DNA from 3 places in the Glaciecola sp. SC05 genome. Region 2 is predicted to be linked to each of the others. Evidence: predicted binding sites of a transcription regulator. Region 2 holds the regulator's gene; each other region holds the start of a gene.
What was found. The regulator FNR, encoded in region 2, switches genes on or off when oxygen is low (the NO sensors DNR and NnrR bind a similar motif). The targets are predictions, from matches to a motif close to TTGATCTAGATCAA.
Positions count from the first base shown of each region.

Region 1 (4,616 bases), on a different contig from region 2:
CGCTTGGCTCTTGCCGCTAAAATTCGTTGTGCGCGCTGTTGCTGCTGATACACATATTTGCGCACTGATTGACTAAACCAGATGCTTTGCATCAACAGTGCCAACATGACAGCAATACTCACGCCATACGACAACCACACAAATAAACCACGATTGCCCATACTAAAAAACGCGGCGCTATCGTCAAATTTAACACCCTGCTGCACCATAAAATAAACGCCGATAGAGAATAAGATAAGACCTACGACGGTCGCAATAGTTCGCCCAGGAATGCGGTGAAGCTGATGGGAAGGGTCGGCCAAAAATTCGGCCACCCAAGGGCGATGGGCATCGCGCTGAATGAGCTCTGATTTTAGGCGAATTAGTACAACAGCGCCAATAAACCCGATCATGCCAAATATCGCGATTACCAGCGGCATAGCCATCTCGGCAGGCATTGACGGTTTGTCTATTTTGCTAATGCTGGCGGGTTGATGCAGGGTATTCCACCACTCTACAGAATACTTAATAATCGGGATGTTAATCACGCCCACAATCGCCATCACGCCTGCCGCCTTACCTGCTTGACGTTTATCATCAAAGGAAAGATATAATGCAATAACGCCCAGATATAGAAATAGAAGAATGAGCTGCGAGGTTAAGCGAGCATCCCAAATCCACCACGTCCCCCACGTGGGCTTGCCCCAAACTGCGCCGGTAAAAAGAGATACAAAAGTAATAATCGCGCCCACAGGTGCAATTGCAATCATGGCAGAAAAAGCCGTACGCCACTGCCACACAATACCCACAAACGCAGCAACCGCCATCGCAATGTAAGTCGTCATAGACTGCGTGGCGCTTGGCACATGAATGTAAATAATCCGATAAACATCAAACTGCTGATAGTCAGTAGGAGCAAACACTAGGCCCCATATCAAACCTAAAGGAAGAGCCACGCAAGCCAATACTACAAACCATGGAAACAGCTGATTACACAACAAGTAGGCTTTGTCTGGTTTGGCGTAAGAGTTAATCCACTTCCACATTAGTTTTGACTCACTTTTAATGAATAGGAAATTGCCGCTGGAGACGCTGCTAGTGCGAATAATACCAGCGCCGTCATCATACCAAGTTGAAAGGCGTAAGGTAATTGTAAAGACGCCGAATCTATTGCCGAGGTGGCAAATATTAGCAACGGAATAAATAGAGGAATTAACAACAGCGCAACCAGCACGCCACTTCGCTGTAAACCAACGGTTAGGGCAACGCCTATCGCGCCAATCAAACTGATCACCGGCGTACCCAATAGCAAGGTCGCTAGCAATGCCACATACATCGCCATCGTCATGTTTAAAAAGAGCGCCAGTAAGGGCGAAAGTAGTAACAGCGGCAGTATGTGAATAAGCCAATGGGTAAGTACTTTCACCAGCACAATCAAATACAAAGGCGTTGTTGATAATACATATTGCTCTAGTGTGCCGTCGTTAAAGTCGTCGCGAAACATACGCTCCATACCCAGCAACAATGATAAAATCGCGGCGACCCATATCACTGCGCCGCTAACGCGCTGCAAAATCTCTGGCGACGGCCCTATGGCCAAGGGGAACAAAGTAATCACCATAATGAAAAACATCAGTGGCTGCATTAATTCTGCGCGCTGGCGATAGGCCAAAGCAATATCGCGTTTACAATAAGACCACAGCACCGACATCACCAGCGATACTCCAATGTAAACTCTCTTTGCTCATGCTCAATCTTAACTGCTTGATGAGAGGTCATAAGTACACTGCCCCCCGCGCGCAAAAACGCGGTGATTTTTTGCTCCACTTGCGCCACCATTTGCACGTCGAGGGCGGTCATTGGCTCATCTAACACCCAAAGTTTCGCATCATTTTTTAGCCAAAGTCGGGCCAGTGACACTCTGCGTTGTTGACCTTGCGATAAATATTTAACGGGTAAGCTCTCTAAACCTTCTAAGCCGAGGGTTTCAAGAGTGTCAACAATGTTGTCGTGGCTTATAGCTAAGCCGTGCTGTTTGCACCAAAATGTAAGGTTCTCAATAGGGCTCAGTAATCCGCTTACGCCTAGCTTATGACCAAAATAAATAATATGCTGACTGGCCAAATTAATATCGTGATTTACATCTTCACCACAAATAGAAACGCTGCCCGCCTGAGCTTGGCTTAAACCCACTAATATTCGCAATAAACTGGTTTTGCCTGCACCATTTTCACCACGCAACAGCACGAGCTCACCGGCCTCAATTTGCAGGTCAACATTTTCAAATAATATACGATCTTGTTTTTCACAACTCAGGTCGCGTGCAGATAAAACCGTCAACAACTTACTCACATAAATTAAACGGCGAAATATTACCATAAAAACAATGCATTGACCTACCATTGCAGCCTTGATAATTAGTCGAAAAAAACGTTTGTTTGATTGGCATCAAACCGAGCTATTGCCTCATACTTCGGCGCTTTTAGCCGATATTAAGATATGACGCAAAATTCTATTCCCGCATTAAAAGCCATAGCGAGCCTGCAGCAAGCAGCTTCGTCGGGGCAACAGGCTGTTTCCACTGGCGGCGGTATTAAAGTATCGCATGCTAAAGCCACTGTGAGTTTTACGGTGCTGTCGGCAAACGCTAATCAGGTGATATTGCAAGACAACGCCAATAAGCAGCGTTTTAGTTTACCTAGCAATGCACTCACTGCCGATGTTTTGCCAAAAGGCGGCGATACGCTTGTGTTGCTCAATGCCAATGACCGTCAACTGAGTTTTCGTCTTATTTCTGCCGCCAGCACACAAGCTAATCTCCAGGGGCTGAATATTAGTCTTCCCCTTGCACTAAATCGGCCGCTAATTGACAGTTGGCCGGGCGTCAACCTGAGCGCAGTTGGCAAGGTCCCGCTGAACGTAACAGCAACCATTAGTGTCGATGCTAACGATGCGTCAATCACTCAATTAGCGAAGCTATTAACACAACAGGCAGTAAAAGTCGGTCAACCATTGATTGAACTGCCACTTAGCGCCAAGGTCATTTCAATAGCACCGGATAATCAAAGTAATCTCAGCGCGCTGATCAAAATTCCAGTAAGCAGTCTCAACGGTAAGACACTAAATCTTGCGCTGCCTATTCCCAAAGCGCTGCAGACACTGATAAAGCCAGATAGCAATGTTGAGCTGCTCGTGTCACCCAACCGCAAAGAAGGCGCCGTTATTGGCGTAAAGCTACAAAATGGCGCGGCCTTTTCAAATATTGACGTAAAAGCCGTTAATCAGGCGAACCCGCAGTTGCCACAAAAAATGCTGAACATCTCTGAGAGTTTATTGTTTAAGCCTGCATCAGCAGCTTCGGCCAAAGCCATTAGCTTTGTGCAGCCTCTACAAAATAATATATTGAATGTGTTACCAAAGGCTTTTTCTGCACAAATCAAAGAACGCCTACCGACGGCGCAAATCAATGATGCAAGAATAGTGATCAGTAATGAGCCAACTATAAAAACCAAAGGCGATGCAGCAAAACCTTTGGGGCAAGTGCATTTAACCGTAATAGCAAAACCGCAGCTAATACAAATTGCCACACAAAGTATCAGCAAAGAAAGCATCGCAAAAATAACAAGCAATTTCCCAGCGACAGGCCAGAGCCTAACGTTGAACAGTGTTGCGACAGACTTTGTAAAGTCTGGCAATACAGAAACACACCTTGCCAATAATGCCCCAAAAATAAACAGCGATGGATTACTAGCGCTGTTGAAGCAGCGCATGCCGGCCAATGAAATAAGCGCTTTATCACCCAAATTTCAGCAAGCCTTAAATCATACTATGTCGCACTCAGAGCCAAGTGCGCCAGTCATCAAAACCCTAAGGGTTGCCCTAGACGGCATCGTCCAATCAGGAAATAAAGAGACCCGCGCGCTTTTGCAGCCAGTGCTGCAGCAGCTACGTGCGATGCTTGCCGAGAGCGCATTTGATCCCGTAAAAGCACCAATTAATAATATAAAGACTGACCTTAAAGCAACTGAAAAGAGCCAAGATCTTGCAAGTGCAGCGCTTCCAGAATTACTGCGTTCAGCTATGAGCACCCAAGCGGTGACCAACATCGCGCAAAGCACACCAGGCACAAACCAAAATAGTTTTGTCGAAGGTTTAGTGAGCTTGTTAAAACTCAGCTTAGCGGCCAAATTAGCCACCGGGTCGCCTATGCAAAACGCTGGCAAAAATAGTGAATTAGCGCCACAAATAGCGGCTTTTGCGGCAAACATTATTAAACTACACCCCACCAAACCAGAGCGGGTTAACCCAAGCCGAGTTTTACAGGACATCGCTATGGGCGATCCTCGAGGTAGTTTGATCAGTGAAATCGGTAAACTGCTGAGCAGTCACAACACGCAGAAGCTGCGCAGCGCCGAAGCGTCTCTACAAGGACAAGATACCTTTTATTACTCATTACCCAATATCTTCCATCCTGAGGGCGAAGATATAGAACTTGTGATTAAGCGCGAACAAGAGCAAAACTCAGACCAACAAGCAAACACATTAGCGACTACTTGGAAATTAGACATGAAACTCGATGCCGGCAAATATGGCACCGTCCTTGCCAAAACACAGTTTAAAATGCAGTCTGAAAATCA
Region 1 is NZ_JBGIYY010000001.1:52,924-57,539, reverse strand. Features, by position in the region: gene ccmD (heme exporter protein CcmD) at 1-161, opposite strand, end outside; partial or broken gene AB9H30_RS00215 (heme ABC transporter permease) at 312-1,025, opposite strand; gene ccmB (heme exporter protein CcmB) at 1,025-1,690, opposite strand; gene ccmA (cytochrome c biogenesis heme-transporting ATPase CcmA) at 1,690-2,358, opposite strand; gene AB9H30_RS00200 (hypothetical protein) at 2,479-4,616, shown strand, end outside.
Region 1: ccmA (cytochrome c biogenesis heme-transporting ATPase CcmA) is a predicted target of FNR. The motif match lies at 2,418-2,431, and genes of this name have one in related genera.

Region 2 (4,616 bases):
GGATTTATTTTAGTTCAATAATAGTGGCGCTGGGCTCGTCCACTGAGAAATACTTTGGAACGTCGACTTTATCAAATGCGATATCACCTTCTCCAGACAATATGGTGTTGGTATCAAGACTTTTAAAGTCAAACTGCTGATGATCTAGCATATGAGATGGCACGATATTCTGCATGGCGCTGAACATTGATTCAATGCGCCCTGGAAAGCGCTTCTGCCAGTCTTGCAGCATCATTTTAATATTTTTGCGCTGTAAGTTTTCTTGTGAACCACATAAGTTACAAGGAATAATCGGAAATGCCATGTTTTGTGAATAGCGCTCAATGTCGACCTCTTTGCAATATGCGAGCGGTCTTATAACCATATGCTCGCCGTTATCACTTAACAGTTTTGGCGGCATCGACTTTATTTTTCCGCCATAGAACATATTTAAAAATAAGGTTTCAATCATATCATCACGGTGATGGCCCAAAGCAATTTTGGTGGCTCCAAGAGTTTTAGAGGTCTTATATAAAATGCCTCTGCGCAGCCGCGAGCAAAGTGAGCAGGTTGTTTTGCCTTCAGGGACTTTGTCTAATACGATGGAGTAGGTGTCCTCTTCCACTATTTCAAAATCTACGCCTAGTTCACTTAAATAATTAGGCAAAATGTGCTCCGGGAAGCCCGGTTGCTTTTGGTCTAAATTGACCGCAATAATCGAAAACTGAATGGGAGCAATACGCTGCAGATAAAGCAGTATGTCGAGCATAGTGTAACTGTCTTTGCCGCCTGACAAGCAAACCATGATGCGGTCACCGTCTTCAATCATATTGAAATCGGCGATGGCTTTGCCCACTTCACGACGAAGCCGCTTTTGCAGTTTATTAAAATTGTATGTAGCTTTTGGCTTAACTGACATAGTCTGTGCTTTATCCGTATTAAAAACATTGAGTAAAATGAAAACGCCGCAAGTATACGAAATTTGCGGCGTTTTTTCATCTACTGCATGCGTGAATATTGCGCGCAAATCGATAGAAAGCTAGTCAGCGTGGTCAAATATCCAATTCATTGAACCTGCGGCTTTATCACTAGCGTGTCACAGTTGACTCTATCTATAATATGTTCCGCAGTATTGCCTAACAGGGCTGCTGAAATTCCTCTGCGGCCAACTGAACCCAAAACTAGTAACTCTGCATCGAGCTTATCACAAAGGCCGGGCACAACATCTTCAGGTAAGCCTTCGCTAACATGTATATTTTGATCTGGTAATTTGTGCAGTTTGGCAATTGCCTTCACTTCTTTCTCATGTTTTGCTTGGATATCAAGGTTGTATGCCTGAGCGTTAAAACTTGGTACCTCTATCGCAACATGCATAGGTGCGCCGGCAAAAGTGTTGGCTAAATGTAAGCTACCCTTTACCAGTTGTGATAAATCTGCGCTGATCTGAGTGACTCGCTCACTTAATAGATTATGCACTTTGTCATTTGTATCTATGCTGATAGCAGCCACTATGTTGCCGTTTTCAGGCCAGTCGTGGTTTTTAACCATCAATACATTCATGGGGCTGAAGCGCAGCAGATGCCAATCATTCGGAGTAAATATTTTTTGAGCGATTTTATTGTGTTCTTTGCAACTTTTTACAATTAAATCACAGTGTTCGTGAGTTGCGGTATCAATGATCCCGCGATATAGCGATTTATGCCAAACTGATTTAATCTCTACATTCACCGCCCCACATTTGTTTATATACTGATTCATGGCCTTAACTTGACCATTCATCAATGCGGCCTTCATATCCACGCGTTGGTCAGTGCTCAGAAAGTTCGTCATATCGTAGGTTTCATCATAAATACAGCTGACTAACAGAATATTTGCATGCAGTTTATTGGCTAGGAAACAGGCTCTGTCAAAAGCCGGTTGAACATCATGATAGGGGTCAAATACCACTAAAATTCGTGAACAGTTAAACATATGTGCTCTCCACTGATGGTTATAGCTCTAGGGTTTGTTGATCTTAGTATAAAACACAATAAAAAAGGTGGTCAGCATCTGCATGCCGCCACCTTGTGTTAGATCAATGAAGGGTTAAAAAGTTAATTAGATGCCGAAAAAGACATTTCACTTTCAGGCATACGCTGCCTGACACCATCAAAATCCACTATGCTAATGAGTTTGCCATCTACTTTAATTAAACCCTCTTTTTGAAAGCGGGTGAGCAAGCGACTTATAGTTTCGACGGTTAAACCCAAATAATTGCCAATTTCGTTACGGGTCATCGATAGATTAAACTGTTTGGCTGAGTAACCGCGTTCGTCAAAGCGTTTCGATAAATCGTTAATGAAATGCAACAAGCGCTCTTCAGCGCTGCGTTTACTTAACAGCATCATCAGATCATGGTCGTGTTTGATTTCAGCACTCATGAAACGCATGATTTGTTTACGTAATGCAGGGTAACGCTCAGATACTGCGTCTAATGTGTCGTAGGGCAATTCACACACCATCGCCGTTTCAAGAGCTTGGGAGTAGCTTTGATGCATATTGTCTTTTAAAGCATCAAAACCGATAATGTCGCCGGGAAAATGAAAGCCCGTAATTTGTTCAACGCCGTCTTTATCACTAATGTATGACTTAAATGAGCCAGAACGCACTGCATATAGGGAATGAAAGACCTGACCAGCTTTGACAAGTTTGTCGTGCTTATGAAGAGGGCGCTTACGTTCGATAATATCGTCAAGGCTTTCTAATTCAGTCTTGCTTAGACTTACCGGTAAACAAAGGTGGCTAAAACTGCAACTTTGGCAGTGGATGGAGAGCTCGGCACTATTGCCCATCGCTACACTCCTTATAAATATTTAGATCATGTTATACCTTGAATTATTGGCAAAATCAAAACAAATGCGAAAAGAATTAGACTAATGGCTATAATATTTCTCGTTAACTTATGTTGCAGTAATGGCACTAAAAAGCTGGCTCCCAGGCTTGTAGCAATCAGCGCTGGAAAGGTGCCTAGTCCAAATAGCAGCATAAACAACGCACCGTTTAATGCGCTTCCCGAAGCTAATGACCAAGTTAATGCGGTGTAAACTAGCCCACAGGGAAGCCAGCCCCAAACCATGCCGTAAGCGAGGGCATAGCCCGGATGTTTAAAAGGTAACAGCTTTTTTGACAGTGGCTGTATTTTACGCCACAGATGACCGCCGATCCGCTCAAAATACGACAAACCTTTCCACCAGTTACTAATATAAAGAGCTAGAAGAATCAAAAACGACGCACTGACCAAGGTTAGAATAGGTAAAGTCGTAGTCATACTGCTACTGGCGATAGCCCCTAGATAACCTGTGAATGCGCCAGCCACGCTATAGGACAAAATCCGGCCGACATTGTAGGCAACAATATAGAAACTCGGTGATGCTTGTTTAGGGATTGCAAACGTAAATGCGCTTGCTATGCCTCCGCACATGCCGATGCAATGAACACCGCCAGCTAAGCCCATCAAAAATGCTGATAGCAGGCCAATTTCAGTCATTTGACTCAGTAGACTTGAGGGTATTCTGTTTTTGGGGTTTTGCTGCTATGTCTGCTCCGCTGGAGGCTTGGCCTTGCTCTGGCTCTGCTTTTACAGCCACATCAACATCAGATTTTTTAATGTCGTCATCAAATAAGATGCTGTAGCCCTGACGTTCTAGATCGTCAAATTGATTGGATTTTACCGCCCAAAAAAACACTCCAATTGCAATAGATACAATAATGATGGCCAGTGGGATTAAAACAAATATGATACTCATCGCAGTATTATCGCATTAAACGAGTGGAATTATATACCACTATTATTGAACTTAAGGACATCCCTAAAGCTGCCTGCCAAGGAGTTAATACGCCCATAACGGCAAATGGTAACACTGATATGTTATAGCCGAGCGCCCACGCAATGTTCTGTTTGATTTTTCGTTTAGTCCGCGCTGCCATCGTCAGCACGTCATTAAGCGCGGTTAACTTGGTATTGAGCAAGACAATATCGGCGGCATTCTTGGCTAAATCAGATGCATTGCCTACCGCAATAGATACGTCAGCGGCGGCCAATACAGGTGCATCATTAATGCCGTCACCAAGCATTATCATCGACTTACCTAGTGCCTGTTGCTGTTTAATATAGGCGAGTTTCGCTTCGGGTGGACAGGCGCCAATGGCATTGGGAATATTGAGCTGCTCTGCAATATGACTGACATTCACCTGTGCATCACCACTTAGAATACTCAAATTGAACTGTTTAATGTTAGCTAATACTTGTTTCACGTCGTCTTTTATTGTGTCAGTAAGCCAAAAGGCCGCAACAACTTGATGCTCGATAGCCAGCAACACATTCGCGCCCTCCCATTCAGACGTATCTTGTTGACCAGTTTGGCTCAGTACAAACTTTTTAGACCCTATATAACATTGATGAGCGTTGACTGTAGCCGATATTCCTTTGCCAATTTCTATCTGATACTGCTCGATATTGAAACCAAACTCAGCAAAGGGTTCGGTAAATGCTTTAGCTATTGGATGCTCCGAGCGAGTTTCTAAAAAACTGGCTAAAGCCAATAAGTAATTATGAGGGGGATTGTTAGACTTACCTTCGCCACCTAGCGGCGGATTGA
Region 2 is NZ_JBGIYY010000002.1:190,383-194,998, forward strand. Features, by position in the region: gene ttcA (tRNA 2-thiocytidine(32) synthetase TtcA) at 5-898, opposite strand; gene uspE (universal stress protein UspE) at 1,045-1,950, opposite strand; gene fnr (fumarate/nitrate reduction transcriptional regulator Fnr) at 2,073-2,810, opposite strand; gene AB9H30_RS02685 (sulfite exporter TauE/SafE family protein) at 2,837-3,505, opposite strand; gene ccoS (cbb3-type cytochrome oxidase assembly protein CcoS) at 3,498-3,764, opposite strand; gene AB9H30_RS02695 (heavy metal translocating P-type ATPase) at 3,772-4,616, opposite strand, start outside.

Region 3 (4,616 bases), on a different contig from region 2:
CTCCGGAAACCAATACCGCCACGACGATTGAGCAACTGATTGATATTCATAAGTTCACCTATGATAGTATTGAGCAAGAATATCTATGGCCAATGAGCATGCCGTGTTTTATCGATGCTAAAACTAATATTCCTATCGCTAGATATGGCAGCTCAAATGTCGCAAAAATGAAAGAAGTCTATCGTAAAGGCTTGCATAATCGATATGGCAGTATGATGCAGGTTATCAGTGGCGTGCATTTTAATTTTTCACTACCCCAGATGTTTTGGCAGCAGTGGTGCGACGAAATAAATGTTGTTCCTGATAAAGCAGGAATATCATCGCAGTATTTTGCTCTAGCCCGGCAGTTTAAGAGACTTGCATGGGTGATTCCCTATTTGTTCGGCGCTTCTCCGGCTTTATGCAGTTCGTTTATAAATCATCGCAAAGTTGCACACCCTTTTGAAAAAATAGGAAGAGGTACGCTATACCTTCCCCATGCTACTTCTTTGCGCATGAGTGACTTAGGCTATACTAGTTCAGCTCAGTCTGAACTGCGTATTTGCTATAACGATCTTTCGACCTATGTCAGCAGTCTGCGCAAAGCTATAAATTTGCCGGCCGCGCAATATCAAAATATCGCAGCAGGCGAAAATGGCAGTTGGCAGCAGTTGAATAAAAATGTATTACAAATTGAAAATGAGCTTTACTCACCCATTCGTCCTAAACAAGTTGCGCGCTCTATGGAAAAACCCACTGACGCCCTTGAAGATAGAGGTGTTAGCTATTTAGAGATAAGATCACTTGACGTTAATCCATTTTCGCCAGTGGGCATTGAGTCAGAACAAATTGACTTTTTAGACGTATTTTTAGTGTATTGCCTAATACAGCCATCAGTTGATTACTCTGATCAATTGCACAGTGAGAGTCAGAGCAACTTTGTCGATGTGGTATTGAAAGGTCGTGAACCGAATATAATGCTCACCGATGCGGGTGAGACATTGAGCATGCAAGATTGGGCCACGGATATTTTTGGTGGGCTAAAACAAGTTGCCAAAGTTTTAGATGACGCAAATAGTACCCAAAAGTTCGGCAAAGCCGTGCTAAAAGAATTCAAGAAATTTGGTGATTCGGCAGAAACTTTCTCTGAAAAGTGGCTGACTACCCTGCAAGATAACCAAATAGATAACAGTATTTTGGGTATGGAGCTAGGGCGAGAGTATAAAGCGTTTATTCAGAACATGGATTATCGCAACATGAATAAAGAAGACTTTCAGAAACATGCTGATATTTCAATGCAAAAACAACGAGAAATTGAACAAGCAGACAACAAAAGTTTTGATGATTTTATGCGAGATTATTTTGCACAAAAGTAATCTAGACGTCACTTTAGAATAGGCAAAAAAAACCCAACGTTAGGCGTTGGGTATATAAGAACACTTAGGGAAACACATTTAATACGCTACTACGAGTCCTTACTTAAACAAGAAGTTCAAAAAAATGTTAAAAAATATAAGTTTTTTTGTTTCATCACTCTGCCTAGTGCTGTTTCTGAGCAGTTGTGCGACGACTCCGCCCAGTAGCCGAGAGAACATTTGTCATATTTTTGAAGAAAAATCAGATTGGTTTGATGCAGCATCTGATATGAGAGAAAAATGGGGTGTGCCTATTCATGTTCCGATGGCTATGATGTATCAGGAAAGTTCTTTTAGACACGACGCGCGTCCTCCTCGAGACTACATCTTTTTTGGATTGATACCATGGGGTCGAGTAAGCACTGCGTATGGATATGCTCAAGCTAAAACAATGACATGGGATGATTATAAGCGCGAGACTAACAGCAGTTTCGCAGATCGTGACGATTTTGAAGATGCCATCGATTTTATGGGTTGGTTTATTACTAAAACCCATACCATTAATCGTATATCGAAATGGGATGCTGGTGCCCAATACCTGAACTATCATGAAGGTTGGGGTGGCTACAAGCGCAAAACATATCGTAAAAAAGCCTGGCTGGTCGAGGTTGCGAATAAAGTAGAGGCGCGCTCAATGCGCTATGCAGCGCAGCTAAAAACCTGTGAAGAGGATCTCAGTAAAGGTTGGTTCATGCGCTTATTTTCATAAGTTACAAGTTGCTAACATCCAATATTGATTGGTTTTTGACATTTAACAGTGCAAAAGATTGATCTAGATTAATAAATAAAGGCATCAGGATGATGATGAGATAAATACATTGATCTTGATCAGTTTAATTTTTACACACTCTGCAACAATAGCCTTGTAAACAATCAACAAGGCAGAAAATATTATGTTAGACCTACTATTAAATGATCCGGTAGCCTGGGGTTCACTAGGCGGTATTCTCGTAGTTTGCGCAATATGTGCATATTTTGTGTATTTGTTTGTGCATAACGTTCATGAAGATAAATAAAGCATGCAAAGGTGCTAAATAAACGTATTTAGCACCCATGCTGTTTATATTGGCAGTGCCATCCGGTACATAAGATTTACGGTCAATCAATCTTGAGTGTTGACTAGCGGTCCCACTCGGCAACGGGATGGCTATCTAGCTCATAATAGCGAAACCAGTCATATTTTGTTTTCATCGGATACTGATTCAGTGCTTTATTGCCGCCGAATTCATTCTGAATTTTATCGTTAGGAATCCAAAAGTTCATGATAATTTTGGTTGGATTGTCAGGGATAGGCGTCGCGTTTTGTTGCGGGCCAACACACTCAGGCTGACAATCTATATCAGCTTGCGATAGGGTTTTGACTAGCTCACCATCAACATACCAGCGAATGGCATCAGGAACCCACTCAATCGCAAATACGCGCCATTCATCGACGGGCCCAACGGTCACTTTATCTTCCCAAGCGCCATAAGCTCGAGTTCTCCACCATTCCCAAGTATTTTTACCGTAGATTAGGTTTGCTTGGAATTTGTCTGGGCGTCCACCTTCTAGTTCGATGTCAATTTCTTCCCACTCTTGAATACCTTCATCGGGCGCATTAGCATCAAAATCATTCACGTATGTAAATAGTGAAGAGATATAGCCCGAAGCGCTTTTTCGGCTTGGCGCCTTCATGCGTGTTTCGATTCGTCCATAGCGTACTTCATTGCTTAAATAGGTGCGAAGCTCACCGCAAGAATAGTCGTAATCACCTTTTTGCTGTTGATGATCCTCAGACCAACTCTCTGCGATAGGTTCTTCGCGAATTACTAACTCAAGGATACCATCAACAATTTGAACACCTTGTGGTTGAAATCGACAAACCGATTCGCCGCCGACGGCTCCGTCACCTTTGCTCCAAATTTTTGGATTAAATTCATCAAAACGTTCGTCTAGCACTAAGGTGAAGCCCTCGTATTCACCCGTGTACCCCTCAAATGCCACAATATCTTGATCCTTTGGACTTAGCGCGAAAGCGGCGAACATCATTAGAGATATCAGTACTGATAGAGTGATAAGTATCTTCATTTGTGACCCCAAAGTGCAAAACAGCTTATATTCTGTGTTTAATATTACGTTAAAAAAAAGATTCAGTTCAAGTAAAAGCACCGGTTTTGCGATATTGCATGCATAACAGCATGGCTTACATAGCGAAAGTTAAGGCTGCAGTTGCTCGCAATTTATCAATACTAATAAAGCGCCTTTTCCTCCCCATTCAAGAGTTGCTTGATGAAACCCTAAAACCTCAGGGTGCTGAACTAAGTAATTGGGGACTTTTTGTTTCAGCACACCGCCGCTTACACCATGTATTACCTGAATACACTCATAGCTCTTGCGCATCGCTTCATCAATTGCCGCAGCGAGTTCCAACTTAGTCTGTTCACTGTTAAGGCCATGCAAGTCTAAGATCAGTTCTGGTGCAATTTGTCCACGTTTGAGGCGTTTAATGCCTTGATCTGCGTTGGTCCCAGGTCGCACATATTTGAGCTTTTTCATTGGATCAAAATAAGCTTCAAAACCGTCCGAAAATTCAAAGCTAGCATTTTGTTGCTTGCGTTCGCGCTGGGCTTTTTTAGATGGGCTTTTATTTAACGAGCGGCGTTCTTTTGGATCTTGAACAAATTGGTTATGAATGAGTGGCTTTGCATCAGCAAATAATTCTGTAAATGGAACACTTTGTGAAGTGGTGCTTGCTTTTTTTACCATCTTTTCAAAATATCAGCGAAATTCAAATCAATAATGCGTATTATACTGCCATAAAATCAATCGTAACGCATACATGGATTCAGCTCTGTGGCTGGTTTTTGTACATTTGGTCGTTCTTTTTGAATAAATGGTATAGGTCATGCAAACCGACAATCAACAGTCCGAAACTCAGGCTTTAGTGACAATAGGGGATTGGATACGCTATACGATGAGTGAGTGCCATCGTAACGATGTGTATCTAGGTCACGGCACAGATAACATCTGGGATGAAGCTGAGCATTTGGTGTTTCAAGCCTTAGACCTGCCATTGCTGAGCTCGGCGGCACAAAAGGCTGTGATTTACCAAAGTCATTTACTTCCGAGTGAATGCGACAAACTTGAGCATTGGGTAAATCTGCGTGCCCATCACGCAAAGCCCTTGCCCTACATTAGTAATGTGGCATGGTTTGCGCAAATGCCTTTTTATGTTGACGAGCG
Region 3 is NZ_JBGIYY010000001.1:331,771-336,386, forward strand. Features, by position in the region: gene gshA (glutamate--cysteine ligase) at 1-1,355, shown strand, start outside; gene AB9H30_RS01455 (hypothetical protein) at 1,480-2,103, shown strand; gene AB9H30_RS01460 (DUF3149 domain-containing protein) at 2,288-2,410, shown strand; gene AB9H30_RS01465 (family 16 glycosylhydrolase) at 2,514-3,461, opposite strand; gene smrB (endonuclease SmrB) at 3,591-4,139, opposite strand; gene prmB (50S ribosomal protein L3 N(5)-glutamine methyltransferase) at 4,279-4,616, shown strand, end outside.
Region 3: AB9H30_RS01460 (DUF3149 domain-containing protein) is a predicted target of FNR. The motif match lies at 2,213-2,226, and genes of this name have one in related genera.